2 regions of the Streptomyces sp. NPDC057445 genome follow, and region 2 is predicted to be linked to the other one. Evidence: predicted binding sites of a transcription regulator. Region 2 holds the regulator's gene; the other holds the start of a gene.
What was found. The regulator HrcA, encoded in region 2, represses chaperone genes, less so after heat shock. The targets are predictions, from matches to a motif close to TTNGCACTCNGNNNNNCNGAGTGCNAA.

Region 1 (14,428 bases), on a different contig from region 2:
GGACCAGGGGAACGCCCCGGACATCGCGCAGATCGGCGCGTACGCCGACTACGTCGAGAGGGACAAGCTCTACCGCACCGAAGAGCTGGTCTCCGTCCCCACCCAGGCGAACTTCCTGCCCCTGCTGAGCGAGGCGGGCCAGGTGAACCGCATCCAGTACGGGATGCCTTTCGCGGCCAGCACGCGTCTGCTGTTCTTCAACGAGAAGCTCTTCACGGACGCGGGGCTGCGGGCGCCGACCACCTGGGGTGAGATCCGCGCGGCCGCGCAGAAACTGAAGGCGCAGGGGGTGAAGTACCCCTTCGCGCTGCCGCTGGGCTCGGAGGAGTCACAGGCAGAGGCGATGATCTGGATGCTGAGCGGGGGCGGGGGCTACCAGGACCGCACCAGCGGTGCGTACGAGATCGACTCGACCGAGAACATAGAGACCTTCCGCTGGCTCAAGGACAACCTTGTCACCCCGAAGCTGACCGGGCCGGTCGCCCCCGCAGAGCTGGATCGCGCCGAGGCCTTCGCGGCGTTCACGCGCGGCGAGGTCGGGATGCTCAACGGCCACCCGACCCTGATGCAGACGGCGGAGAAGGCCGGTGTCAAGGTCGGCAAGGTGCCGCTGCCGGGGGCCGACGGCGAGGCCAGGGCGTCGATGGGCGTCGCCGACTGGATGATGGCCTTCAAGCAGAACGGCCACCGCAAGGAGATCGGCCGCTTCCTCGACTTCGCGTACAACGACACGAACGTCCTCGAATTCTCCGACCGTTACGACATCCTGCCGGTGACGATCACGGCGAGCCAGACGATGGCGGCGGACAACAGCCACAAGGACCTGCGGGAATTCCTGGAGGCCCTGCCGACCTCGGAGCTCTACCCCTTCGGCGAGAAGTCGTGGGCGACGGTGAGCGCGAGCGTGAAGAAGAACATCGGCGGGGCGGTGGCGCCGGGGGGCGACCCGGCGGCGGTCCTGACCCGCATCGCGACGGAGGCGGCGTCTGCGGCGGAGTAGCGGGTCGCTGCGCGGGCGGTACGGGTCCGCTGCGCGGTGCGGGTGGGGGTGCGGGTGTCGTGGTGGGCGGTGCCGTGTTGGTTGGCCGGGGTGTCCGTCCTCAAGCGCCGGACGGGCTTAGTGTGCGGGCCGGTGCCGTGACTGCGGCCGGGGTGTCCGTCCTCAAACGCCGGACGGGCTCATGCGGCTGCTGTCGGTGGTGGGGGGGCGGGGCTCCTCCGGGCTCGACTCCTCGGGGACGGCGGCGTACCGCCGACCTCGGAGGCAGCCGGTGGTTCCGCCGTCCCCTGCGGGGCCGACCCTGCACGGCCCCGCCCCTGGCGCGTTGCCGACTGCCGCCCGGTGGGTGGGCAACAGACACGCGACCACGGCGATCGGCCCACCACCCCTGGCCCCGAGGGGGGCCGTGGAGGGGTCGTGTCCGGGACACTAAAGCGTGATTTGTGGCGCGGCGTGGGCGCCGCCATCGAGGTGCCGGTTAGCGCGCCGTAAATCATGCCGTCCCGGATGCGAGCCCCGGAACGGCCCCCAACGCCCGCGACCCGGTACCGGCCGACCCCGTACACCTGAGCCCGTCCGGCGATTGAGGACGGACACACCGGCCAACCAACACGGCACCGTCAACCACGACAACCTCACCCGAACCGCCCGCGCCAGCGACCCGCGCCAGCGACCCGGCAACTATGTTGCTCATATGACCGAAGGTGAGCAGCTCTCCGAGCGGGACCGCGCTGTCCTCCGGATGGAGCGGAGCGACTGGCCCGGACCCGGGGCCAAGGAGCGGGCGATACGGGAGCGGTTGGGGATGTCACCGACGCGGTACTACCAGCTGCTGAACGCCCTGCTGGACGACCCCCGCGCCCTGGCGCACGATCCGGTGACCGTCAATCGCCTCCGGCGAGTGCGGGACTCCCGCCGCGAGCGCCGATAGGGTCGGCAGCATGGGCAGCCATTCGGACGACGCACTGCCGGAGCCGACCACGTCCCAAGGACGGGAAGGCCTCGCCGCGATTCTCGAGAGGCCGCGGGAGACCGTGGTCGCGCTGGACTTCGACGGCACGCTCGCCGACATCGTGCCCGACCCGGAGCAGGCCCGCGCCCATCCCGGCGCCGTCGAGGCGATCGCCGGGCTGGCATCGCAGGTGGCGTCCGTCGCCATCCTGACCGGGCGCCCGGCCGGGGTCGCCGTCAGGTACGGCGGATTCGAGGGCCGGCCCGGCCTCGAACGCCTCGTCGTACTGGGCCATTACGGCGCCGAGCGCTGGGACGCCCGCACCGGTACGGTCCAGGCCTCCGCCCCGCCCCCCGGCCTCGACGCCGTACGCGCGGAGCTGCCCGGGCTCCTCGACTCGGTCGGTGCCTGGGAGGGCGTCTGGATCGAGGAGAAGGGCCGCGCGGTCGCCGCGCACACGCGCCGCGCCAAGGATCCACAGGCCGCCTTCGAGGCGCTGCGCGGCCCCATCGCCGAGCTGGCCGCCCGCCACGGACTGATCGTCGAGCCGGGGAGGCTCGTCCTGGAGGTGCGCCCGGCCGGCGTCGACAAGGGCGTCGCGCTGGAGGAGTTCGTACGGGAACAGCAGGCCGGTGCCGTGCTGTACGCGGGTGACGACCTCGGTGATCTCGCCGCCTGCGCCGCCGTCGAGAAGCTGCGTTCCGACGGCATCCCCGGACTGCTGGTGTGCAGCGGCACCGACGTGCCGGAACTCGCCGAGCGCGCCGACATGGTGCTGTCAGGTCCGGCCGAGGTCGTCCGCTTCCTCGCCGCCCTCGCCGAGCGCCTCAAGCGCGTGTAGCTGCTCCAGGAACCATTGCTGCGGCGGCAGCGCTGTCGCCGCGGCGGCCAGCCGCTTGGTGCGCTCGGCCCGCTCCCCGTCGGGCATCGTCAGCGCCTGGTGGAGCGCGGCGGCGGTGCCCGTGACGTCGTACGGGTTCACCACGATCGCCTCGTCGCCGAGCTCCTCGTACGCCCCGGCCTCCCGGGACAGCACCAGCGCACATCCCGCGTCCGAGACGACCGGGATCTCCTTGGCGACGAGATTCATCCCGTCCCTGATGGGATTGACCAGCGCCACGTCCGCAATCCGGTACGCGGCCAGCGACCGCGCGAAGTCGTCCTTGACGTGCAGCACCACCGGTGTCCAGCCGGGCGTCCCGTACTGCGCGTTGATCTCCTCGGAGAGCCGCGCGACCTCCGCCGTGTAGTCGCGGTAGACGGGCAGGTCCTGCCGGGACGGGTACGCGAAGGCCACGTGCACCACGCGTTCGCGCCACTCGGGGCGTTCGTCGAGCAGTGTCCGGAACGCCAGCAGACCGCGGACGATGTTCTTGGACAGCTCGGTCCTGTCCACGCGGACGATGGTCTTCCGGTCGCCCTCCCCGCCGACCTGGTCGCGCAGCGCGACCATGCGTTCCTCGACGTCCAATTCGTGCGAGCGCCGCCGCAGGAACCCGGCTTCCGCGCCGAGTCCGTGCACTCCGACCAGCGTCGTCCGGAAGGCGGACTCCCCGGTCGGGGAGTGCCGGATGCGGGGGCGCGGGTCGTCCGGCGCAGAGGAGACGATCCGCCCGTCCTCGGCGACGTTCCCGGCGCACTGCATGAAGGCGGACGCCCATCGCCAGGTGAGGAAGCCGAGCCGGTCCGCGCCGAGCATCCCCCGCACCAGTTCCTCCGCGACGTCGTCCGGCAGCATCCGGAAGTACTCAGGCGGTGCCCACGGCGTGTGCGAGAAGTGCCCGATCCGCAGATCGGGGCGGAGCTCCCGGAGCATCCCGGGCGCGAGCGCCAGGTGGTAGTCCTGGATCATCACTACGGCGCCGGGCGCGGACTCCGCCGCCAACGCGTCGGCGAAGGCGCGGTTGTAGGTCCGGTAGGCGTCCCACTGCCGGCGGAACTGCGCGTCGAAGACCGGCTCCAGCGGGGTCTGGTACAGCATGTGGTGGACGAACCACAGTACGGAGTTCGCGATGCCGTTGTACGCGTCCGCGTGCACGGTGGCGTCGATGTCCAGCATCCGTACGCCCGGCTCTGCGACACCGCGGCGCACCGCCTCGCGGTCGCCGTCGCCCAGTGCGGCGCACACCCACAGGGCGTCCGCGTCCGTCCCGATGGCCGAGAGACCGGAGACCAGCCCACCGCCGCCACGCCGGGCGTCGAGTGTGCCGTCCTCGCGGAAGGCGTATGTGACCGGACCGCGGTTGGAGGCGACGAGTACCTGCGCCGCGCGCTCGGAGACCATGTCGCCAACCTAGCCCGTCCGGTAACCGCTCAAACGTACGGCCGGACTCCGTCGGCGGAGTCCGGCCACACGATCACCCGATCGGCCACACGATCACCCGATCGGCCACACGGTCACCCGATCAGCCACAGCGTCACCCGATCAGTGGTCACGGCGCCGATCGCGCGTCGCGGCCACGGCGATCGCACCGGCCGCGGTGAGTGCCAGGGCGAGGGCGCCGAGCAGCCAGAGCCGTTCGGTCCGCCCGCCGGTGGCGGCCATCTCGCTGGGGCTGCCGTTCGCTCCGGCGGGACGGCCCGGGCCGTTGCCGGGAACCACCGGGGCGGCGCCGGGCTTGTCCGGGGCTCCTGACCGCACCGGCTGCTGCGGGTGCCGGGGCTGCTCCGTGGTCGCCGGAGGCACGGGCCGCGCCTGCACCCTCCCCTCACCCCTGTCCGCGTCGGCGTCACCGGGTTCGCGGTTCTCCCGGTTCTCCCGGTCCGCCCGGTTCTCCCGGCCGTTCGTGCCCTCGGTGCCCTCGGTGCCCTCGGTGCCCTCGGTGCCCTCGGTGCCCTCGGTCCGCTCCGAGGCGACCGGGTCCGGCTCCACGGTGGCCTGAAGTCGCGCGTCCCCGGCGCCCTCCTCGCCGACGGTGACCGTGTACGTCACCGTCGTGTCGGCGGGTGAGCCCTCCGCGCCGGACGCCTTCTTCGTGACCTCCGGATCCGGCACCGGGGTGGACAGGGCCAACGCCGATGCCACATAGGCGTCGTCGCCCGACCTGAACGACACCTTCGCGGACGTGGCGCCCACTCCCGCCCCGGTCTGGCCGTCGACGAGGAAGCGGTCGCCCATGGAGGTCCGACCCCCGTACGCCGCGACGGACGCCCGGACCTGGCCCCCGGAGCGGTAGAAGCCGCTCACCGAGACGGTCGTCGCGGGGGAGGCGGGGCGCTGCAGGACGTGTCCGCCGTAGACATGGACGTTGCGCCGTTCGGGGGCGTACTTCTCGTCGGGGCGGTCGTACGCGTAGACGACGGTCAGCGACCAGCCCGCGCCGCAGCCCTCTTCGGCCGAGGCCCAGATGTCGCCGACCGTGACGGGCAGCGGGGTGCCGGAGCCGGTGACGTCCTCGAAGGCGGCGGTGACGTCGGCCTCGCCGGTGTAGAAGTGCGCTCCGGACGCCGCCCCCCGGTCCTGGACCAGATTCTCGGCCCTGACCACGACCGGCTTGCCCTTGCCGACGCTGATCGTGGGGGTGGAGTCGAGCGGCGCGCCGGGGGACGAGCCGGAGTCCGACCGGCCTCTGTCCGACAGGTCCGCGTCCGACCGGTCGGCGGCGCCGAGATCCGCATCGGACAGGTCCGCGTCCGGGCGACGGTCGTCCGGCCGGTCCGCGTCCGCGCCGGAGGCGGCGCAGCGGTGGAGCAGCTCGCCGTCCGGGCTCCGGTACGTGCCGTCGTTGCCGCCCCAGAACAGCCGGGCATAACTGACACGGGCCCCCGGTGGGACGCCGACCTGGCCGGTTCCGGTCCGTTCGGCGCCCTGGACGGCGCTGCCGACGGTGGTGAAGTCGCCGTACAACGACGCGTCGTACCGCTTCTTGAAGGGGGACACGGCGTCGCCGGCGGCCCTGCCAGGGAGGAGCATCCCGGTCGAGACGACGGCGGAGGCGGTCGTGAGAACCGTCAAGGCCCCGACGAAACGAGGCAACCTGGAAGTCCGGCGCCAAGCGCCCGTGAGTTTCGCATAGCCCATATCTACGAAACTTAGACAATCCGATGGATTGTGGCGTGCTGCGGCGCACATGCGTTAGGCCGCCGGTGTCGTCGGGCCGCCGGTGCGGCTATGCCGCCCTGCGCTTCGCGTACTCCACGATCTCCACCATCGGAGGCCGTTCCTGGGTGTCCACCTCATGCGTCCGCGGCACGAACCCCTCGTCGCCCCGTTCGAACTGCGTCAGTGCCGGACGCACCAAATGGCCGCGGGAAAGTCGCAGTTGCGCCGTGCGGTAGATCGCCGCCGCCATCCGGCCCAGCGCCTGCCCGTCCTGGTGCCGGTGCAGCCGCACCCCCACGTCGACCTGCGCGAGCGCGTCGAGCCCGACCGTGTGCAGTGCGTCGACCAGCAGTCCGAGCTCCACCCCGTATCCGACGGGGAACGGCAGCCGCTCCAGCAGCGACCGCCGCGCCGCGTACTCCCCGCCCAGCGGCTGGACGAATCCGGCCAGCTGCGGCCAGTGCAGATTGAGCAGCGGGCGGGCCACCAGTTCGGTCACCCGGCCGCCCTGACCGGGGGTGCCCCCCAGCGGCCGGTCGTACATCGCCTTGACGAACTGGATTTCCGGCTCGGTCAGCAGCGGTCCGACGATGCCGGAGACGAAGTCGGCGGAGAACTCCTTCAGGTCCGCGTCCACGAAACAGACGATGTCGCCGCTCGTCACCAGCAGCGAGCGCCACAGCACCTCGCCCTTGCCGGGGACGGCCGGGATCCGCGGGAGTATCGCGTCCCGGTGCACGACCCGCGCGCCCGCCTTCGCCGCCACCTCGGACGTGCGGTCCGTCGAACCCGAGTCCACGACCACGAGCTCGTCCACGAGAGGCACCGCGTCGGTCATGAGCTCGCGCCGGATCACGGAGACGATCTCGCCGACCGTCGTCTCCTCGTTCAGGGCGGGGAGCACGACGCTGACCGTCGTACCGTGCTTGGCCGTGCGCTTCGCGGCGACGAGCTGGTCGAGCGGGCGGTCTGCCACGGACCAGGACCGCCGGGCCAGCCAGCGCTCCACCTCTTCCAGCACGTGATCTCCATCTCGCGGATCGGACGACCATCTCAAGGGTCCGGGGGTTCGGTTACAGTCTTGAACAACGCGGACGACCCTCGCATGCCGGGGGCGTCACGCCGACAATCACATACCGCTCATCCAGAGGGGCAGAGGGATACGGCCCGTTGAAGCCCCGGCAACCCTCCAGCCGGTTCTCGTCGCACGTCTTACGACACTCGCGCGGGGCCCCGGCTAGGGAAGGTGCCAATTCCGTCTCGTGGCGAGATGCGCCGCGAGGAAGATGAGGAGAAAGGGCCTCGCCTCCATGGCTGCGCAGACTGTTGCCACCACCACCGAATCTGTCGATCTGGGCCCAGCCTCCGGGCTCTCCTGCCGCGAGTGCGGCGAGCGGTTCGCTCTCGGCCCGATCTTCGCGTGTGAGATCTGTTTCGGGCCGCTCGAAGTCGCGTACGACCTGCCGAGCGGCGACCCGGACGGTCTGCGCAAGCAGATCGAGAACGGCCCGGCCAACCTCTGGCGCTATGCGCCGCTGCTCCCCGTCCCCGCCGACGTGGCGAGCAAGCCGAACCTGAACCCGGGCTGGACCGAGCTCGTCAAGGCCGACAACCTGGCCCGTGAGCTGGGTGTCACCGGCGGTCTCTACGTCAAGGACGACTCCGGCAACCCGACGCACTCCTTCAAGGACCGCGTCGTCGCCCAGGCACTGGAGGCCGCCCGCGCCTTCGGCTTCACCACGCTCTCCTGCTCCTCCACCGGCAACCTGGCCGGCGCGGTCGGCGCCGCCGCCGCCAGGGCGGGCCTGCGCTCCTGCGTGTTCATCCCGCACGACCTGGAGCAGGGCAAGGTCGTGATGGCCGCGGTGTACGGCGGCCGGCTCGTCGGTATCGAGGGCAACTACGACGACGTCAACCGCTTCTGCTCCGAGCTCATCGGCGACCCGGCGGGCGAGGGCTGGGGCTTCGTCAACGTCAACCTGCGGCCGTACTACGCCGAGGGTTCCAAGACGCTCGCGTACGAGATCTGCGAGCAGCTCGGCTGGCAGCTCCCCGACCAGATCGTCATCCCCATCGCCTCCGGCTCCCAGCTCACCAAGATCGACAAGGGTCTGCAGGAGCTGATCAAGCTCGGGCTCGTCGAGGACAGGCCGTACAAGATCTTCGGCGCCCAGGCCGAGGGCTGCTCCCCGGTGTCCGTGGCCTTCAAGGCCGGTCACGACGTGGTCCGGCCGCAGAAGCCGGACACGATCGCCAAGTCCCTGGCGATCGGCAACCCGGCCGACGGCCCCTATGTCCTGGACATCTGCCGCCGTACCGGCGGAGCCGTGGAGGACGTGACCGACGAGCAGATCGTGGACGCGATCAAGCTGCTGGCCCGCACGGAGGGCATCTTCACGGAGACCGCCGGCGGGACGACCCTCGGCGTGGCGAAGAAGCTGATCGAGGCCGGTGTGATCGACCCGTCCCTCACGACCGTCGTCGTCAACACGGGTGACGGCCTGAAGACCCTCGACGCGGTGGCTCCCACGACGGGTATGTCCGCAGTCATCCGCCCCAACCTGGACTCCTTCCGAGAGGCTGGTCTCGCATGAGCGTCAACGTCCGCATCCCCACCATCCTCCGCACGTACACCGGCGGCCGGGCCGAGGTCCCGGCGGAGGGTGCCACCCTCGCCGAGGTCATCGCCGACCTGGAGACGAAGCACACGGGAATCGCGGCCCGTGTGCTGGACGACCAGGGCAAGCTGCGCCGCTTCGTGAACGTGTACGTCAACGACGACGACGTCCGCTTCGAGCAGGGGCTGGAAACGGCGACCCCGGACGGCGCCGGCGTCTCGATCATCCCGGCCGTCGCAGGCGGCTGCTGAGCCCCTGAACCGGCCACGGTGCGTTACCTGAATTGCCCCTTCCGCAAGCTAAGCGGAGGGGGCAATTCTGCATGGTTGAGCGCGGTAGAGTTGGGAAGTCCCCTCCGCAGCGTGTGCCAGACGCATATACGAATGTGTCCGCGCACGACAAGAAACAGCCAAAGTGTTCGAGCGGGATGCGCATTAAGTGCGCTTTGCCCGGCCCGAGTTGCCCGGGAATGCTCGGAATTCTTCCCTTTATCCGATCAGGCGTGCCCAGATTTCTCGTCCGATTGACCTGTTGCAGACGGCAGTTGGACAGATACATTCAGCCGCGGTCGACGCGTTCCGGCACACACTCATGGTGGTCTCTCCATCCCCCCTGGGGGTGAGGAAACTGTCCGTGAGTGAGGTCTGAAGTGAGGTCTGACCCGGGTCCGCGAAGTGCGGACCTGTGCAAGGGCCAGTAATAGGGGAGTTAGGCATGGCTCAGGGCACCGTCAAGTGGTTCAACGCGGAGAAGGGGTACGGCTTCATCGCGGTCGACGGTGGTGCGGATGTTTTCGTCCACTACAGCGCGATCCAGATGGACGGCTACCGCACCCTGGAGGAGGGTCAGCGGGTCGAGTTCGAGATCTCGCAGGGCCAGAAGGGGCCGCAGGCGGACATGGTCCGCGCAGCCGGCTGAGCGCCGACTGACTGCAGCGACATGACGGAGGGCCCGCACCCACGGCTGGGGGTGCGGGCCCTCCGCCGCGCCCGGACCGGAGGCTTCTTCGAAGCCGCTTGCGCCCTCCCGTCACCCGACCGCCGCCCCTCATCGAGGCTTCTTCGAAGCCGCTTGCACTCTCTGGGTCCGAGTGCTAATCATTGGCGTTAGCACTCTACGAGTGAGAGTGACAACTAAGGACCGGGTCGGTGAGGCCCGCACGCCTGGTGGGGCCAGGAACCACAAGGCATGCAGGCCGTCCGTCGCGGGCGCCAGCGCGGTCCGGAGCAATCCTCCCCCGTGGCCTGCGGCACGGGGGGACCCCCAAGTCCGGGAGGACCACTTCACATGGCCAAGATCATCGCGTTCGACGAGGAGGCACGGCGCGGTCTCGAGCGCGGGATGAACCAGCTCGCCGACGCCGTCAAGGTCACCCTTGGCCCCAAGGGCCGGAACGTCGTCCTCGAGAAGAAGTGGGGCGCCCCCACGATCACCAACGATGGTGTCTCCATCGCCAAGGAGATCGAGCTCGAGGACCCGTACGAGAAGATCGGCGCCGAGCTGGTCAAGGAAGTCGCCAAGAAGACGGACGACGTCGCCGGTGACGGTACGACCACCGCGACCGTTCTCGCCCAGGCGCTCGTCCGCGAGGGCCTGCGCAACGTGGCGGCCGGCGCCAACCCGATGGCCCTGAAGCGCGGCATCGAGAAGGCCGTCGAGGCCGTCTCCGGCGCCCTGCTCGAGCAGGCCAAGGACGTGGAGACCAAGGAGCAGATCGCCTCCACCGCCTCCATCTCCGCCGCCGACACCCAGATCGGCGAGCTCATCGCCGAGGCCATGGACAAGGTCGGCAAGGAAGGCGTCATCACCGTCGAGGAGTCCCAGACCTTCGGTCTGGAGCTGGAGCTCACCGAGGGTATGCGCTTCGACAAGGGCTACATCTCGGCGTACTTCGCCACCGACATGGAGCGTATGGAGGCGTCGCTCGACGACCCGTACATCCTGATCTTCAACGGCAAGATCTCCAGCGTGAAGGACCTGCTCCCGCTGCTGGAGAAGGTCATGCAGTCGGGCAAGCCGCTGCTGATCATCGCCGAGGACGTCGAGGGCGAGGCCCTGTCCACCCTGGTCGTCAACAAGATCCGTGGCACCTTCAAGTCCGTCGCCGTCAAGGCCCCGGGCTTCGGTGACCGCCGCAAGGCCATGCTCGGCGACATCGCCATCCTCACCGGTGGCACCGTCATCTCCGAGGAGGTCGGTCTCAAGCTGGAGAACGCCACCCTCGACCTGCTGGGCCGCGCCCGCAAGATCGTCGTCACCAAGGACGAGACGACGATCGTCGACGGCGCCGGTGACAGCGAGCAGGTTCAGGGCCGCGTCAACCAGATCCGTGCCGAGATCGAGCAGTCGGACTCGGACTACGACCGTGAGAAGCTCCAGGAGCGCCTCGCGAAGCTGGCCGGCGGCGTGGCCGTCATCAAGGCCGGTGCCGCGACCGAGGTCGAGCTCAAGGAGCGCAAGCACCGCATCGAGGACGCCGTCCGCAACGCGAAGGCGGCCGTCGAGGAGGGCATCGTCGCCGGTGGTGGCGTGGCTCTCATCCAGGCGTCCTCCGTCTTCGAGAAGCTGGAGCTCGACGGCGACGAGGCCACCGGTGCGCAGGCTGTGAAGCTCGCGCTCGAGGCCCCGCTGAAGCAGATCGCCGTCAACGCCGGCCTCGAGGGCGGTGTCGTGGTGGAGAAGGTGCGCAACCTGACCCCGGGCCACGGCCTGAACGCCGCGACCGGCGAGTACGTCGACCTCATCGCCGAGGGCATCATCGACCCGGCCAAGGTGACGCGCTCCGCGCTGCAGAACGCCGCGTCGATCGCCGCGCTGTTCCTCACCACCGAGGCCGTCATCGCCGACAAGCCGGAGAAGGCCTCCGCGGCCGCTCCGGGCGGCATGCCGGGCGGTGACATGGACTTCTGATCGACCTCTGGTTGATCAACCGTCCTGAAGACCGAGGGCGGCACCCCCTACTCCCAGGGGGTGCCGCCCTCGGGCGTTTTTCCGGGTGTCCATGCGCTTGGATCGGGCCGGATCAGTGAGCGGCAGGGTCCTTCCTCCACGAACAGCCCCTCGCCGCGTACGGGCTCGCCGGCGGCATCAGGATGACTGCGGTCGCTGTAGTCCCTGGAGGAGCAGTTCGATCATTCGGCGGGGGTCATAGCGGGAATCGCTGTCGTGTCCGATGCAGAGGTTGCCGATGGCGCGCATCAGTTCGTAGGCGTGCGTACCGGGCCCGATTTCGCCGGCGTCGACTGCGGCGTCGAGCAATTGCGCGCAGGCGGGCACCAAGCGGTCAAGGAAGTAGGCGTGCAGCGCCTCGAAGCCACTGCTGTCCGATTGCAGCGCGTTGGCGAGTCCGTGCTTCGTGACCAGGAAGTCCACGAAGAGGTCGACCCACTGTCGGAGTGCTGCGAGTGGGGAGTCGGCACTGGCCAGCAGGTTCGGGCCGGCCTCTGCGCATGCCTCGACCTGGTGGCGGTAGACGGCGACGACGAGATCCGCCCGAGTCGGGAAGTGGCGGTAGATCGTCCCCACCCCGACGCCCGCTCTGGCCGCGATCGCACGGATCGGTGCGTCGACGCCGGAGTCGACGAACACCGCAGCGGCGGCGGCAAGCAGCGTCTGCTGGTTGCGCAGCGCGTCCGCCCGCTTGCTTCGGGCCGGCACCTCCCCGGACTGGCTCGTACTGGACACCACGCTCTCCTTCCGACGGCCGTTGACTAAGCGGAACAGCGTTCCGTATATTATACGGAACAACGCTCCGCTTTCGGTGCGGCCGAAGCGGGTCACTCCTGACCCCTCCCCCGCCGCCAGCCGAATGAGACCGGCAGCAGAGCCCATGGAAGGGAAATGCGCATCATGAGCGAATCGACTTACGCGGCCGCCACCGTCAGCTTGCCCGCTCCCGTCCTCTCGGTCAGTCCGGTGGTGCTGTCAGCTCCCGGCAGAGCCGTGGACCTGGAGGTGCGGGTCTCCGCGCCCGTGACCGGGAGCGGGTTGCCGGTCATCCTCCTCTCGCACGGTCAGGGCTACTCGAACAACCTCTCCTCACTGAACGGCTACGCGCCACTCGCCAACTTCTGGGCGGCGCACGGCTTCGTCGTGATCCAGCCCACCCATCTGAGCTCGACGACGCTGAGCCTGGATCCCGATACCCCCGGGGCGCCTCTGTACTGGCGATCACGGGCCGAGGACATGAAGCGCATCCTCGACCAGCTCGACGTGATCGAGGCCGCCGTCCCGCAGCTCCTCGGGCGCCTGGACCGAAGCAAGGTCGCCGTAGCCGGGCACTCGATGGGCGGGCACACCGCGAGCCTGCTGCTGGGCGCCCGGCTCACCGATCCGCACGACGGAACGGAAGTGGACCTGGCCGATCCCCGGATCAAGGCGGGTGTACTGCTTGCCGCGCCCGGCAGAGGGGGCGATGCCCTCACCGAGTCCGTGGCCGAGAATCTTTCCTTCTTCCTGACCACGGACTTCTCCGGGATGACGACGCCCACGCTCGTGGTCGCCGGCGACAAGGACGCCTCTGCCCATCTGACGGTTCTGGGCCCGGACTGGCACACCGATCCGTACGTCCTCTCCCCGGGCCCCAAGTCCCTGCTCACCCTGTTCGACGCGGAGCACGGGCTCGGCGGGGTCTCTGGATATGACGTCGCCGAGACCACGGACGAGAACCCCGAGCGAGTGTCTGCCGTCCAGCGGCTCACCTGGGCCTACCTCCGCACCGAGCTCTACCCCGGGGACTCCGCCTGGCAGACAGCGCGTGACGCGCTGACGACCGGCCCAAACCCGCTCGGACGGGTCGAGTCCAAGGAGGCCGAAGAGACACCGTCTCCGTAGCGGACCAACAGCACGAGACGGTCGCCGCACCGGCCCGCGCCCGTGCTGGAACTGCTGGGCACCTGTTCTCCTTACGGTCCGCCGGGCCGGAGCTGCTCCGACGGAGCACCGGGTGGGCGGAGCACCGGGTGAGCGGCGGCCCGCGAGATGCCCGTCAACGGGCCCCGTCCTCCGAGGTGTTCAGCTCCTCCGGGCCGGGGGCCGGTTCCGCGCCAGCTTCAGCGTGAACCACGTCGTCTTGCCGTCGTCCGTCGGACGCATGCCCCAGCTGCCGGCCAGCGTGTCCACGAGGATGAGTCCCCGCCCGGACTCGTCGTCGGCGGCGGCCAGCCGCGGCTGGGGCGGGTGGTGGCTGTGGTCGCTCACCTCCACGGTGAGCTCCGTGCTGTTGAGCCGTATCCGAAGGTTCACCGGTCCCTGCCCGTGCTGAATGGCGTTCGTGACCACCTCGGACACCAGCAGCTGTGCGTCGTCGGAGAGTTGGGTGCAGCCCCACTCGACGAGGGACTCGGCGAGGAACGCCCGCGCGCTCGACACGGAGGCCGGTTCCGCCGTCAGTTCCGTCTCCGCCGTGGCCAGCGGGGCCGCGGGCAACTGGGCGACGAGCAGCGTCACATCGTCATGGTGGTGCTCGGTGGAGGGCAGGACCGATGCCAGCACATCGTCCACGACCGCCTCCAGGTCGGGCGCGGCAGCGAACGCCTTGTCGAGCGCCCTGATGAGCGCGGCGAGCTGCTCCTCGATGTCGCCTTGTGGCGTCTCTATCAGCCCGTCGGTGAAGAGGATCAGGCTGGAGCCGGGCGCGACGGCGAGAGTGGTCTGCTGGTGGAGATGGTCGCCGACTCCGAGGGGTACGCTCACCGGCGCGTCGAGGGGCTGCACGTCCTGCCCCGGTGCCGCGACGAGGGCAGGAAGGTGCCCGGCGGAGCACACCGTCACCTCGCCCGCGTCCGGCGCGACGACCAGATAGCAGCAGGTGACCA
Region 2 (14,428 bases):
GCATCCGAACGTGAACGACACCAGGGGCACGGGGTCGTCGCGCAGGATGGCCAGCTTGGCCTCGTAGCCGTCGTCCCGTCCGGCCTCAGGATCGCCGAGGGGAGTGTCGTACCAGGTCGCCTCACCCGCGAGCTGATGCCGGTACACATCGACGGCCGCGGCGTCGGCGTACTGCGGCTGCGGCATGAACAGGTTGACCCCGAACGGCCGCCCGGTGAGCCCGCGCACCTGTTTGATCTCCTGGTACATCCCGTCCGCGGTCTTGTACCCCGCGGCCAGGAACCCCAGGCCGCCCGCCTCGCTCACGGCGGCGGCCAGTTCGGGGCAGGAAGCGCCGCCCGCCATGGGGGCCTGCACGATCGGATGACGACAGAGATCGGTCAGTGCGGAGGACATGCCCGCATGGTGCCATGTCCCGGCGCCGTGGCCGAATCCCGGCTTCCGCCCCGGGACGCCCGCGAGAATCAGGACATGCCGCGAAAGTGTGGGCGAGGGCTCGTGTGCCGTAGTACCCCTGGACGATGTGGACGCCGCCTACGCCGTCATGCGGGGAGAACGGTGCGGAGATCGTGCACCCGTTGCAGGACGAGGAGTGGGGAGTGCGCCGGTTCTTCGTCCGGGACCCCGACGGCCAGGTCGTCGATGTGCTGGGGCACCGCTGAGCACGGGGTGCAGGAGGGCGGGGAGGGCGGGGAAGCCCCCGCCCTCGCTCACCACTGCGGCAAGCTCTGAGCCCTGAGGGGCGAGCCCCTCACCTGCCGTTGAACGCGTCCTTCAGACGGGAGAACAATCCCTGCTGCCCCGGCTGGAACTGCCCCATCGGCCGTTCCTCACCGCGCAGCTTCGCGAACTCCCGCAGCAGCCTCTCCTGCTCGGGATCCAGCTTCGACGGCGTCTGGACCTCGACATGCACGATGAGGTCACCGCGGCCCCCGCCCCGCAGGTGCGTGACACCGCGCCCGTGCAGCGGGATCGACTGGCCCGACTGCGTGCCCGGACGGATGTCGACCTCCTCCATCCCGTCGAGCGTCTCCAGCGGCACCTTCGTGCCGAGGGCGCCCGCCGTCATGGGGATGGTCACCGTGCAGTGCAGATCGTCGCCGCGCCGCTGGAACATGTGGTGCGGCAGCTCGTGGATCTCCACGTACAGGTCACCGGCGGGACCGCCACCGGGCCCGACCTCGCCCTCGCCCGCGAGCTGGATGCGGGTGCCGTTGTCGACACCGGCGGGGATCTTCACCGTCAGGGTCCGGCGGGAACGCACCCGCCCGTCGCCGGCGCACTCCGGGCACGGGGTCGGGACCACGGTCCCGAAGCCCTGGCACTGCGGGCACGGCCGGGAGGTCATGACCTGGCCCAGGAAGGAGCGGGTGACCTGCGAGACCTCACCGCGGCCCCGGCACATGTCACACGTCTGGGCGGACGTACCGGGCGCTGCACCCTCGCCCGAGCACGTCGTACAGACGACGGCCGTGTCGACCTGGATGTCCTTCGTCGTGCCGAAGGCCGCCTCGCTGAGCTCGACCTCCAGCCGGATCATCGCGTCCTGCCCGCGCCGCGTCCGCGACCTGGGCCCGCGCTGGGACGCCGTACCGAAGAAGGCGTCCATGATGTCCGAGAAGTTCCCGAAGCCGCCCGCGCCGAAGCCTCCGGCGCCGCCCCCGCCTCCTGCGGACAGCGGGTCGCCTCCGAGGTCGTAGACCTGCTTCTTCTGCGGGTCCGACAGCACCTCGTAGGCGGCGTTGATCTCCTTGAAGCGCTCCTGCGTCTTCGGGTCCGGATTCACATCCGGGTGGAGTTCCCGCGCCAGCCGCCGGAAAGCCTTCTTGATCTCGTCCTGGGACGCGTCGCGGCGTACGCCGAGTACGGCGTAGTAATCGGTGGCCACTTACGACTCCGCCAGGATCTGTCCGACGTAACGTGCCACTGCGCGTACCGCTCCCATCGTTCCGGGGTAGTCCATGCGGGTCGGTCCGACCACGCCGAGTTTGGCGACTGCCTCGTCGCCCGAACCGTAGCCGACCGCGACGACGGACGTGGAGTTGAGTCCCTCGTGGGCGTTCTCGTGCCCGATCCGTACGGTCATGCCGGAGTCCTTGGCCTCACCGAGCAGCTTCAGCAGGACGACCTGCTCCTCCAGCGCCTCCAGCACGGGCCGGATCGTCAGCGGGAAGTCGTGGCCGAAGCGCGTCAGATTGGCGGTGCCGCCGATCATCAGCCGCTCCTCGGTCTCCTCCACCAGTGTCTCGAGGAGGATCGAGAGCACCGTCGAGACCGTGCCCCGGTCGTCCGCCTCGAACGACTCGGGAAGATCTTGCACCAGCTGCGGCACGTCCGTGAAGCGCCTGCCCACCACCCGGCTGTTCAGCCGGGCCCGCAGATCCGCGAGCGAAGTCTCGCCGAACGGCGCCGGGCAGTCCACATGCCGCTGCTCGACCCGGCCCGTGTCCGTGATCAGCACGAGCATCAGCCGTGCCGGGGCAAGTGCCAGAAGCTCCACGTGCCGCACGGTCGAGCGGGTCAGCGAGGGGTACTGCACGACCGCGACCTGCCGGGTCAGCTGCGCGAGCAGCCGTACCGTGCGGGCCACCACGTCGTCGAGGTCCACGGCGCCGTCGAGGAAGTTCTGGATCGCGCGCCGTTCGGGCGACGACAGCGGCTTGACGCCCGCGAGCCTGTCCACGAACAGGCGGTAGCCCTTGTCCGTCGGAATCCGGCCGGCGCTGGTGTGGGGCTGGGCGATGAACCCTTCCTCCTCCAGCACCGCCATGTCGTTGCGCACGGTGGCCGGTGACACACCCAGCTTGTGCCGCTCGGTGAGGGCCTTGGAGCCCACGGGCTCCTCCGTACCGACATAGTCCTGGACGATGGCGCGCAGGACCTCGAGTCTGCGTTCGCTGAGCACCGTGCGCACCTCCAGCTGTGATTCATCGGCGGGTCCGGTGTGACCTGGCACTCACCTCCTCGGAGTGCCAGCATTCCCCGGCCAGTGTACGGCGGGTGGGTACGCCCCTAGCAAGGCCGACCGGACGGCGAACCGGTCACGGTACAGCGCCGTGACCGGCGAGACGTCGCTGGTTGCCCGGGGATAGCGTCGCCTTATGGACATCGATTGGGAAGACGTCGGCTGGGAACGGCTCGGTGACGGTGTCGGGCGGCGGCGCCTGCCCGTCTGGGACGCGACGGCCGGCGTGGTGGTCGGGGACGAGTCGGTGTTCCTGTACGACACGGGCGCGACGCTCCGCGAGGGAGCCGAACTGCGCACCCAGATCCAGTCCCTCGTCGGCGGCCGGCGTGTGACCCATATCGCTCTCAGCCATCCGCATTTCGACCATGTTCTCGGTACGGCGGCCTTCTCGGGAGCACGGGTGTACGGCGCGGTGGGCGTCGACCAGCTGCTCGTGCGGGACCGGGACGTGCTGCGCGAGGACGCCGTCCGCCACGGTGTGGCGCCCTCCGAGGCCGCACTCGCCACGGACGTGCTGGTCCCCCCGAAGCATGTCGTCTGCGGCGAGTGGACCCTGGACCTCGGTGGTCGACAGGTCCTGCTGGCGAACGCCGGGCCCGGCCACTCGGGACACGACCTCGTCGCGCTCGTACCGCGCACCGCCGCCGAACCGGAGATCGTCTTCTGCGGGGACCTGGTCGAGGAGTCGGGCGAGCCCCAGGCCGGCCCGGACTCGATACCCGGTCGCTGGCCTGCCGCGCTGGACCGGCTGCTCGCGCTCGGCGGGGACGACGCGGTCTACGTACCGGGGCACGGCGCGGCGGTGGACGCCGCTTTCGTACGCGCCCAACGGGATGAACTGGCCCGGCGGTTCGGGGTGTCGTAGCGTCTGCCCAATGCGCAGCTACAGCCCTGACCTGACCCCGCCCTGGAAGAAGCCGGCCGCGGCGCCCGAGGTTCCGGCCGAGCCCGGTCTCGTCGTCGAGGAGGTCACGACGGGCTTCTGCGGCGCGGTGATCCGCTGCGAGGCGGGGACGGTGACGCTGGAGGACCGCTTCGGCAAGCACAGGGTGTTCCCGATGGAAGCCCGCGGATTCCTGCTGGAGGGCAGGACCGTCACCCTGGTCCGCCCTTCCGCCGCTCCGCCGCGGCCCACCCGCACGGCCTCCGGCTCGGTCACCGTGCCCGGCGCACGGGCCCGGGTCGCCCGCGCCGGCCGCATCTACGTGGAGGGACGCCACGACGCGGAGCTGGTCGAGAAGGTCTGGGGCGACGACCTCCGCATCGAGGGCGTGGTCGTCGAGTACCTCGAGGGCATCGACGACCTCCCTGCCGTCGTCGCGGACTTCGCCCCGGCGGCGGACGCCCGCCTCGGCGTGCTCGTGGACCACCTGGTCCCCGGCTCCAAGGAGTCCCGCATCGCGGCATCCGTCACCGATCCGCACGTGCTGGTGGTGGGCCATCCGTACATCGACATCTGGGAGGCCGTGAAGCCGTCCTCGCTCGGCATCGCGGCCTGGCCGTCCGTGCCGCGCGGCCAGGACTGGAAGACGGGCGTCTGCCGCGCCCTGGGATGGTCCGACAACACGGGCGCGGCCTGGCAGCACATCCTGTCGAGGGTGACGAGCTACAAGGACCTGGAGCCGGCGCTGCTGGGGCGGGTGGAGGAACTGATCGATCACGTCACCGCGACCGGAGAGAGCGCGGGGCGCTAGCGAGGCAGGCGGTCGGCCGCTGCCGGGCGGTTCCCGCTTCCCGCCCGACGCGTCCGGGCCATCCGCGCTCTGCTGCTGGGTCCGTGGGCCTGACGGGCGCGGCGCGCCGTCGCCGCCGGGGCCCGGTCCCCGCCACCGCGGGGACATCGGGCGGTCGCCTCAGTCCACCAGGTCCCGGACCACCGCGTCCGCCAGCAGCCGTCCGCGCAGCGTCAGCACCGCCCGGCCCTCCTCGTACGGCCCGGGCTCGAGCAGCCCGTCCGCCAGGGCGCGCCGCGACGCCGCCAGCCCCTGCGGCTCGAGGAGCGACAACGGCACCCCCTCGCGCAGCCGCAGCTCCAGCAGCACCCGCTCCACCCGCCGGTCCTCGTCCGGCAGGACCTCCCGCCCGGCCCCGGGGGAGCGCCCCTCCCCGAGCGCCGCCGCATAGGCACCGGGGTGCTTCACGTTCCACCAGCGCACGCCGCCCACATGGCTGTGCGCGCCGGGGCCCGCGCCCCACCAGTCGGCGCCGCGCCAGTACAGCTCGTTGTGCAGGCACCGTCCGGCCTCCGACGTGGCCCAGTTCGAGACCTCGTACCAGTCGAAGCCCGCCCCGGACAGCACCTCGTCGGCGATCAGGTACCGGTCGGCGTGCACGTCGTCGTCCGTCATCGGCACCTCGCCGCGCCGGATCCGCCGGGCGAGCTGCGTGCCCTCCTCGACGATCAAGGCGTACGCGCTCACATGGTCCGGCCCCGCCCCGATCGCGGCGTCCAGCGAGGCCCGCCAGTCGTCGTCGCTCTCCCCCGGCGTGCCGTAGATCAGGTCGAGGTTCACATGCTCGAAGCCCGCCGCCCTCGCCTCGGCGACACACGCCTCGGGGCGCCCGGGAGTGTGCGTGCGGTCGAGCACCTTCAGCACGTGCTGCCGGGCACTCTGCATCCCGAAGGACACCCGGTTGAAGCCTCCGGCGCGCAGCTCCGCCAGATACGCGGGGTCCACGGACTCCGGGTTCGCCTCCGTCGTGACCTCCGCGTCGTCCGCCAGGCCGAACTCCTCCCGCACCGCCCCGAGCATCCGTACGAGATCGGCGGCGGCGAGCAGCGTCGGCGTACCACCGCCGACGAAGACGGTCCTGACCGGGCGCGGATCGTCCCCGAGGACCTTGCGGGCGAGCCGGATCTCCTCGATCAGCGTGTCCGCGTAGTTGTCGCGGGAGGCCAGCACACCGCCGCTGCCACGCAGCTCGGTCGCCGTGTAGGTGTTGAAATCGCAGTAGCCGCAGCGCGTCGCGCAGTACGGGACGTGCAGATAGAACCCGAGGGGCCGGTCGCCCGCGCCCGCGAGGGCGGACGGGGGCAGGGCCCCGTCCTCGGGCATGGGCTCACCATCAGGCAGTACGGAAGGCATACGGACCATTGTCCGCCACCCGCCACCCGCCACCCGCCACCCGCCACCCGCCACCCGCCACCCGTCGGCCGTACCGGACCGCACCGGACCGGACCCGTCAGCGTGCCTGGAGCACCAGCAGCGCCAGATCGTCGCCGGGAGGGGCCTCCGCGAAGGTGTGCACGGCCTGCCGTATGCGGTCTGCCACCCCCTGCGCGGTGAGCCCGGCGCAGTCCGCGAGTGCCCGCGCCAGCCCGTCGGAGTCGTCGAACATCAGCGGGCCGGAGCGCCGCTCCGTGACCCCGTCGGTGACGCAGAGCAGTGTGTCTCCGGGCTCGAGGTCGAAGGTCTGGCTCTCGTACGCGGCGCCTTCCACGACCCCGAGGAGCAGCTGGGAGGCGGCCGCGGGGCGGACCGTGCCGTCGGGCCGGAGCAGAAGAGGCAGCGGGTGGCCGGCGCAGGCGAGGGTGCAGCGGACCCCGCCACCGCCCGGGAGCGGGGTGAGCTCCCCGTACAGGAGCGAGAGGAAGCGTGACTGCGGGCCGTCGTGCGGGCCGTCCTCGGGGCCAGAGCCGGTGCGCGAGCCGGGGCCCGCGACCATGAGCGCGGCAGCCTCTGCCGCCTCCATGGCGTCGTCGAGGAGCAGGCCGTTGAGACGGTCGAGCACCTCGCCCACCTGGTATCCCTCGCGCGCGAGCAGACGCAGCCAGGGGCGGGCGAGGCCGGTGACGACGGCGGCTTCCGGACCGCTGCCCTGCACGTCGCCGAGCATGAAGCACCAGCGCCCGCCGCTGCCGGCCGGGAAGATGTCGTAGAAGTCGCCGCCCGCGAGGCCCTCGTCGCTGGGCTCGTAGACGAGTGAGCTGTCGACACCGGGGATCTGCGCGACCTGGGCGGGCAGCAGCCCGCGCTGCAGGACCCGGCTGATGGTGGCCTGCCGGGCGTAGGCGCGGGCGGCGCCGATGGCGAGGCCCACCCGGCGGGCGAAGTCCTCGATCAGCGCGGTCGCTTCGTCGGAGACTCCCGCGCCCGGCAGCCCTTCACGGCCGAGCAGCAGGATGCCGAGGGGGCGCGCGCCGGCGGTCAGCCGGAAGGCGAGGGCGTTCCCTGCCGCGCCTTGTGCGGTTTCCCGGCCTTCCCTTGCCGCGCCTTCGTCGCTTGCTGCGCCGCCGCCTTCCACTCCCGCGCCATTGTCGCCGCTCTCGGTGTCCCCCTCGTACCCGGGCCGGGCGACGGGGACGGTCACAGCCGCGCTGCGGGCCTCTTGCGGTAACCGCGGCGGCTCCTTGACCAGGGCCGTACGCAGGCCCTCGATCGCGGACTCGTCGGCATGCCAGACCCTGGCCAGCCGGGGCTCGGGACCGGCCGCCTCGGCGTCCAGCCAGATCGCGCACCAGTCCGCGAGCCGTGGCACCAGCAGCTGCCCGGCCAGCGCCGTCACCATCTCCTCGTCGAGCTGCCCGGCGAGGAGATCGGACGCCTCAGCGAGGAACGACAGCGCCCCGCGCCCCGTCCAGTCCCGGTCGTCGCGCAGGGCCCTGCGTGGCGCGGGCGGGGGGCTCTCGGCGGCCCTGGGTCCCCGCGGCGCGACTCCCGGCCCCGCGGGACCGCAGCCGTCGAGCGCGAGCCGCGCCCAGACCGCCTTGAGCCCGGGCCGGTACGTGATCCCCCAGGACGCGGCCAGCGCCGTCACGAGCTGCAGCCCCCGGCCGTACTCCGGCTCACCGGACGCCGCTCCCGGGTCGGGCGGCTCGCTGCGTACCGGCCGCGCCGGATGGCGGTCCGACACCTCGACGACCAGTGACGCGGGGTCGTCCTCGCTCGCGGCGTCCAGGCGTACGAGCACCTCCACGGTGGTTCCCGCATGCACGACGGCGTTCGTCACGAGTTCGCTCACGACCACCACGGCGTCGTCTGCCAGCTGATCCGCCCCGCGCGTGGCGACCATCCCCAGTCGCGTCCACTCGGCGAGCGCCGCCCGCAGAAACCGCCGCGCCGCCGAGGCGGCCGGCGGGCTGCCGGGCAGGCTGGTGCGCGCCGCGGCTCTGACACTGCCGCGCTGCGGGAGCAGGTGAACGGACCGGTGGGTGGTCTCCTGCTGCATCGGAACGGACCCCACGCTGCGGCTCCTGTCCGGTTCTGGCGTTGCTCCGTGGACGACTGACGACACGGACAGAGTGACAGACCGAGCTCGCGCATAAGCATGGAGTCATCGAAGTGCCCGATATGCCCACACTCGGAAGAACGAATTCTGCGGCGCGGGGGGCGTGAAATGTGCTGCGGGCGCGACGAGGAGTCCTCGTCGCGCCCGCGGCACGCGTCAGGTGGCCCGGCGGGTGCCGGCCCGGAGCGGTTACGCCTCGCGCGACCCTCCGTACATGGACTCGATGAGGTGCTTGTACTCGCGCTCCACGACTGGTCGCTTCAGCTTCAGGCTGGGCGTCAGTTCGCCGTGCTCGACGTCCAGGTCACGCGGCAGCAGACGGAACTTCTTGATGGTCTGCCAGCGCTGCAGGCCCTCGTTGAGGCGCTTCACATAGCCCTCGATGAACTGCTCGGTCTGCGGAGCGGCGACGACCTCGGCATAGGACTTGCCACCGAGGCCGTTCTCCTTGGCCCAGCCGAGGATGGCGGGCTCGTCGAGAGCGATCAGGGCGGTGCAGAAGTTCCGGTCGGCGCCGTGGACCAGGATGTTGGAGACGAAGGGGCAGACCGCCTTGAACTGGCCCTCGACCTCGGCGGGAGCGATGTACTTGCCGCCCGACGTCTTGATGAGGTCCTTCTTGCGGTCGGTGATCCGCAGGTAGCCGTCCTCCGACAGCTCGCCGATGTCGCCGGTGTGGAACCAGCCGTCGGACTCCAGGACTTCGGCGGTCTTCTCCGGAAGCTTGTGGTAGCCCTCCATGATGCCCGGGCTGCGCAGCAGGATCTCGCCGTCGTCGGCGATGCGGACCTCGGTGCCGGGGAAGGGCTTGCCGACCGTGCCGGTGCGGTACGCCTCGCCGGGGTTGACGAAGGAGGCGGCGCTGGACTCCGTGAGGCCGTACCCCTCCAGGATGTGGATACCGGCGCCCGAGAAGAAGAAACCGATCTCGGGGGCGAGCGCGGCCGAGCCGGAGACGGCGGCGCGCAGCCTGCCGCCGAAGGCCTCGCGGAGCTTGGAGTAGACGAGGGCGTCGGCGACCTTGTGCTTGGCGGTGAGGCCGAAGGAGGCCGATGCGGTGCCGGTGCGGCGGAAGTTGTCCTGGGCCTCCTTGGCGTACGCCCGCGCGACCCCGGCCGCCCACTGGAAGATCTTGTACTTGGCGGCGCCACCGGCCCGGGCCTTGGCCGCGACGCCGTTGTAGACCTTCTCGAAGATGCGGGGCACGGCGGCCATGTACGTCGGCTGCACGACCGGCAGGTTCTCGATGATCTTGTCGACGCGGCCGTCGACCGCCGTGACATGCCCGACCTCGATCTGACCGGAGGTCAGCACCTTGCCGAAGACGTGGGCGAGGGGCAGCCACAGGTACTGCACGTCGTCCTTCGTCACAAGACCGGTCGCGGCGATGGCCTTGGCCATGTACGACCAGTTGTCGTGCGGCAGGCGGACACCCTTGGGGCGGCCCGTGGTGCCCGAGGTGTAGATGAGGGTGGCGAGCTGTACGGAGGTGATCGCCTCGACGCGCTCCTTGACCGCGCTCGGATGCTTGGCGAGGTACTCGGCGCCGCGGGCTTCCAGGTCGGCCAGGGAGACCACCCAGCCCTCGGGGTCGCCCTCGGCCGGCACGGCGGCGGCGGAGTCGATCACGACGACGTGCTGGAGGTTCGGAAGCTCGGCGCGCCTCTCGCGGGCCTTGGCCAGCTGGGCGGCGTCCTCCGCGACAAGGACGCGGCTCTCGGAGTCGGCGAGGATGTAGGCGGACTCCTCGGCGTTGGTCTGCGGGTACACGGTCGTGGTGGCCGCGCCCGCGCAGAGGATGCCGAGGTCGGCCAGGATCCACTCCACCCGGGTGGCGGAGGCGAGCGCCACGCGCTCCTCGGACCGTACCCCCAGTTCGATCAGTCCGGCCGCGATCGCATACACCCGCTCGGCGGCTTCGCCCCAGCTGAGCGACTTCCATTCGTCAGGGCCCTGGCCGCCGGCCGAGGGCACCGGGTAGCGGTACGCCTCCGCATCGGGAGTCGCCGCCACGCGCTGGACGAAGAGATTCGCCACGGAGGGCGGTCGGTTCTCGATCAGGGTCTGTGTGTCGCTCACGACATCCTCCGGGCCTGCTGCTGCGGCGTTGCTGCATGACTGGCTGATTGCGCGACGGGTCACCTTTGTTTAACTCACGAGTAACCCGTCGGGCGTTGTCAGGTTAGAGGTCCGTGCTCCCCCACGTAAGAGGCTGCAGGCTGCCGCTTCATAACGAACAGGCCCCCGCGCCGGGGACACGGGGGCCTGTGGGGCACATCAGACAAACAGGGGCGCTTGGTGCTTCTGAGCTACGAGGGGCGCTTCCGCTTCGATCACTTCTGCGCAGATCCTCCGCCCGTCCAGGACCGTTCTTCCTCGTCGCCTGCCGGTGCTACTTCTTCGTCTTGCCGCCGGCGGAGTCGTCGCTGGACAGCACCGCGATGAAGGCCTCCTGCGGAACCTCCACAGAACCGACCATCTTCATCCGCTTCTTGCCCTCCTTCTGCTTCTCCAGCAGCTTCCTCTTCCGGGAGATGTCGCCGCCGTAGCACTTGGCAAGGACGTCCTTGCGGATGGCGCGGATCGTCTCGCGGGCGATGACCCGGGAGCCGATGGCCGCCTGGACGGGCACTTCGAAGGCCTGCCGCGGGATGAGCTCCTTGAGCTTGGCCACAAGCCGCACGCCGTAGGCGTACGCCTGATCCTTGTGGGTGATCGCGGAGAACGCGTCGACCTTGTCACCGTGCAGCAGGATGTCGACCTTGACGAGCGACGCGTCCTGCTCACCGGTGGGCTCGTAGTCGAGGGAGGCGTAGCCACGCGTCTTGGACTTCAGCTGGTCGAAGAAGTCGAAGACGATCTCGGCGAGCGGCAGGGTGTAGCGGATCTCGACCCGGTCCTCGGACAGGTAGTCCATGCCGAGCAGCACGCCACGCCGGTTCTGGCACAGCTCCATGATCGAGCCGATGAACTCGCTCGGGGCGAGGATCGTGGCCCGTACGACGGGCTCGTACACCTCCGCGATCTTGCCCTCGGGGAACTCGCTCGGGTTGGTGACGGTGTGCTCAGTGCCGTCCTCCATGACCACCCGGTAGACCACGTTCGGCGCGGTCGCGATCAGGTCGAGGCCGAACTCGCGCTCCAGCCGCTCGCGGATCACATCGAGGTGGAGCAGGCCGAGGAAGCCGACGCGGAAACCGAAACCGAGGGCCGCGGACGTCTCCGGCTCGTACACCAGCGCGGCATCGTTGAGCTGGAGCTTGTCCAGGGCCTCGCGGAGGTCCGGGTAGTCCGAGCCGTCCAGCGGGTACAGGCCGGAGAACACCATCGGCTTGGGGTCCTTGTAACCGCCGAGCGCCTCTGTCGCGCCCTTGGTCTGCTGGGTGATCGTGTCACCGACCTTGGACTGGCGGACGTCCTTCACACCGGTGATGAGGTAGCCGACCTCGCCGACTCCGAGGCCGTCGGCGGCGAGCATCTCCGGGGAGTTGGTGCCGATCTCCAGCAGCTCGTGCGTGGCACCGGTCGACATCATCCGGATGCGCTCGCGCTTGTTGAGCTGGCCGTCGACGACTCGTACATAGGTGACGACACCGCGATAGGAGTCGTAGACCGAGTCGAAGATCATCGCGCGGGCGGGGGCGTCCGCGACACCGACCGGGGCGGGAACGTCCTGGACCACCCGGTCGAGCAGCGCCTCCACGCCGACGCCGGTCTTGGCCGAGACCTTCAGAACGTCCGACGGGTCGCAGCCGATGAGGTTCGCGAGCTCCTCCGAGAACTTCTCGGGCTGCGCGGCCGGCAGGTCGATCTTGTTGAGGACCGGGACGATGGTGAGGTCGTTCTCCATCGCGAGATAGAGGTTCGCGAGGGTCTGAGCCTCGATGCCCTGGGCGGCGTCCACCAGCAGGACCGTGCCCTCACAGGCGGCGAGCGAACGGGACACCTCATAGGTGAAGTCCACGTGGCCCGGGGTGTCGATCATGTTGAGGATGTGGGTCTTGCCCTGGCCCTCGCCCGTCGTGGGCGCCCAGGGCAGACGCACCGCCTGGGACTTGATCGTGATGCCGCGCTCACGCTCGATGTCCATACGGTCGAGGTACTGAGCGCGCATCTGCCGCTGCTCGACCACACCGGTCAGCTGGAGCATCCGGTCGGCAAGGGTCGACTTGCCGTGGTCGATGTGCGCGATGATGCAGAAGTTGCGGATCAGCGCCGGGGCGGTACGGCTCGGCTCGGGCACATGGAGAGGGGTCGCGGGCACGCAGGGTCCTGATTCTTGAGCGCCGAGCGCTCGTCTCGGGTCGATGTCGGATCGATACGCAGCCTCCATGGTCCCACGGCTGGGGCCCGGGACTCGGTTTGGGCCGGTCGGACGGCGACTGGTAGCCTGGGCAGCTGTGTGTCTCGCGCCCTCTCATGTGCGGGACGCGCGTCAGAGATTGATCAATCGAACCTGAAAAGGCTCTTTCGTGGCGAACATCAAGTCCCAGATCAAGCGGAACAAGACGAACGAGAAGGCGCGCCTGCGTAACAAGGCCGTCAAGTCGTCGCTCAAGACCGCGATCCGCAAGGCCCGTGAGGCTGCCGCCGCCGGTGACGTCGAGAAGGCCACCGTGGCCGCTCGCGAGGCGTCCCGCAAGCTCGACAAGGCTGTCTCGAAGGGTGTCATCCACAAGAACGCCGCCGCCAACAAGAAGTCGGCGCTGGCGTCCAAGGTTGCCGCTCTCCAGGCCTGAGTGCTCTTGCTCCACCCCCGGGGGGCGACCCCCGGTCCCGGCAGAAACCCCTACGGGGTGACACGTCGGGTGACTTGATCGCCGGAACGGACCAAGCGGGCCCTCTCTCATCCGCTCCCTCCCGGCACCCCGGACTCGCACGCGGCCTGCGTTCGCCACGCGGGTGCGAGCCCAACACTTTCCCGGCTTGAGGCCGGAACACCCAAGGCCCCGTCTCCTCGTCCTTCCCCAGGACGGAGAGACGGGGCCTTTGGCGTAGGCACGCACAGGCTTGGACGTATGCAGGGGCTCTGGTGCCTGGGCTCTCGTGCCTGGGCTCTCGTGCCGGAGTTTCCGGCCGATGGTGGCTCCGGGCGGCGGGGCCGACTGCCGAGGCCGGCCGGGCGGCAGGTACTGCCGGGCCGAGGGGTGGCAGCCAGGGCCCCGGGGCTTTCGGCGGGCGACGCGGGGCCGGAGGGCCAGCGACAGCGCCAAGGTCTCGGGCTGTCGCTGTAACGCTCCGGGCGGGCACACGGGGAACCGAGCAGGGGCGGGCCGTGCCGGGCGGGGCCTACCGGGCCTTACAGGGTCGGGCCGGGCTGCGCTTACCGGGCCTTACAGGGTCGGGCCGGGGCCGGTCGAGCAGAGGCAGGGCGGGCCGGGCCAGGCCAGGCCAGGCCAGGCAGAACATACCCGGCCGGTCGGCGAGGGACAGCGGACGGAACCGGGGCGAGGGCCGCCGCGCGTCGCGAAGGTGGCGCGTCAGGGGACGCCGGGCACACCGTCCCGGTGATCGTCTGCGGGCCGGGAGCCGGGGCCGGTGGGACCGGCCGGGGCTCAGGATCTGTTTCCCGGTTCCGGAACCGCACCGGTCAGCGACGCAACCGCGCCGCCCTCGCCACCGTCACCACGGCCTTCTCCAGGGCGTACTCCGGATCGTCGCCGCCTCCCTTGACGCCCGCGTCCGCCTCCGCCACCGCCCGCAGGGCCATCGCCACCCCGTCCGGGGTCCAGCCGCGCATCTGCTGCCGCACCCGGTCGATCTTCCAAGGCGGCATGCCCAGCTCCCGGGCGAGGTCCGCCGGGCGGCCGCCCCGCGCCGAGGACAGCTTGCCGATCGCGCGCACCCCCTGGGCCAGCGCACTGGTGATCAGCACCGGAGCGACCCCCGTCGACAGGGACCACCGCAGTGCCTCAAGCGCCTCCGCCGCCCGGCCCTCCACTGCCCGGTCGGCGACCGTGAAGCTGGAGGCTTCCGCACGCCCCGTGTAGTACCGGCCGACGACGGCCTCGTCGATCGTGCCCTCGACGTCGGCGACAAGCTGCGACACCGCGCTCGCCAGCTCCCGCAGATCGCTGCCGATGGCATCGACCAGAGCCTGGCACGCCTCCGGTGTGGCGGAACGCCCGAGCGTCCTGAACTCCGAGCGTACGAACGTCAGCCGCTCCGCAGGCTTGGTCGTCCTGGGGCAGGCCACCTCTCGCGCGCCAGCCTTGCGTGCCGCATCCAGCA

Region 1: a site for HrcA is predicted at 9,719-9,745, ahead of groL (chaperonin GroEL). Genes of this name have one in related genera too.

What each region holds. Positions count from the first base shown of each region.
Region 1 is NZ_JBHVDH010000026.1:58,739-73,166, forward strand. It holds gene ACFU5O_RS33090 (ABC transporter substrate-binding protein) at 1-1,000, shown strand, start outside; gene ACFU5O_RS33095 (DUF3263 domain-containing protein) at 1,695-1,931, shown strand; gene otsB (trehalose-phosphatase) at 1,942-2,793, shown strand; gene ACFU5O_RS33105 (trehalose-6-phosphate synthase) at 2,731-4,236, opposite strand; gene ACFU5O_RS33110 (hypothetical protein) at 4,378-5,907, opposite strand; gene ACFU5O_RS33115 (glucosyl-3-phosphoglycerate synthase) at 6,062-7,015, opposite strand; SAM riboswitch class I at 7,132-7,287, shown strand; gene thrC (threonine synthase) at 7,305-8,588, shown strand; gene ACFU5O_RS33125 (MoaD/ThiS family protein) at 8,585-8,863, shown strand; gene ACFU5O_RS33130 (cold-shock protein) at 9,327-9,530, shown strand; gene groL (chaperonin GroEL) at 9,900-11,522, shown strand; gene ACFU5O_RS33140 (TetR/AcrR family transcriptional regulator) at 11,700-12,296, opposite strand; gene ACFU5O_RS33145 (alpha/beta hydrolase family protein) at 12,462-13,445, shown strand; gene ACFU5O_RS33150 (SpoIIE family protein phosphatase) at 13,626-14,428, opposite strand, start outside.
Region 2 is NZ_JBHVDH010000001.1:572,703-587,130, forward strand. It holds gene ACFU5O_RS02645 (nitronate monooxygenase) at 1-396, opposite strand, end outside; partial or broken gene ACFU5O_RS02650 (VOC family protein) at 509-662, shown strand; gene dnaJ (molecular chaperone DnaJ) at 752-1,888, opposite strand; gene hrcA (heat-inducible transcriptional repressor HrcA) at 1,889-2,905, opposite strand; gene ACFU5O_RS02665 (MBL fold metallo-hydrolase) at 3,102-3,833, shown strand; gene ACFU5O_RS02670 (DUF3097 domain-containing protein) at 3,844-4,662, shown strand; gene hemW (radical SAM family heme chaperone HemW) at 4,822-6,054, opposite strand; gene ACFU5O_RS02680 (SpoIIE family protein phosphatase) at 6,152-8,137, opposite strand; gene ACFU5O_RS02685 (AMP-dependent synthetase/ligase) at 8,387-10,276, opposite strand; gene lepA (translation elongation factor 4) at 10,590-12,461, opposite strand; gene rpsT (30S ribosomal protein S20) at 12,670-12,936, shown strand; gene holA (DNA polymerase III subunit delta) at 13,788-14,428, opposite strand, start outside.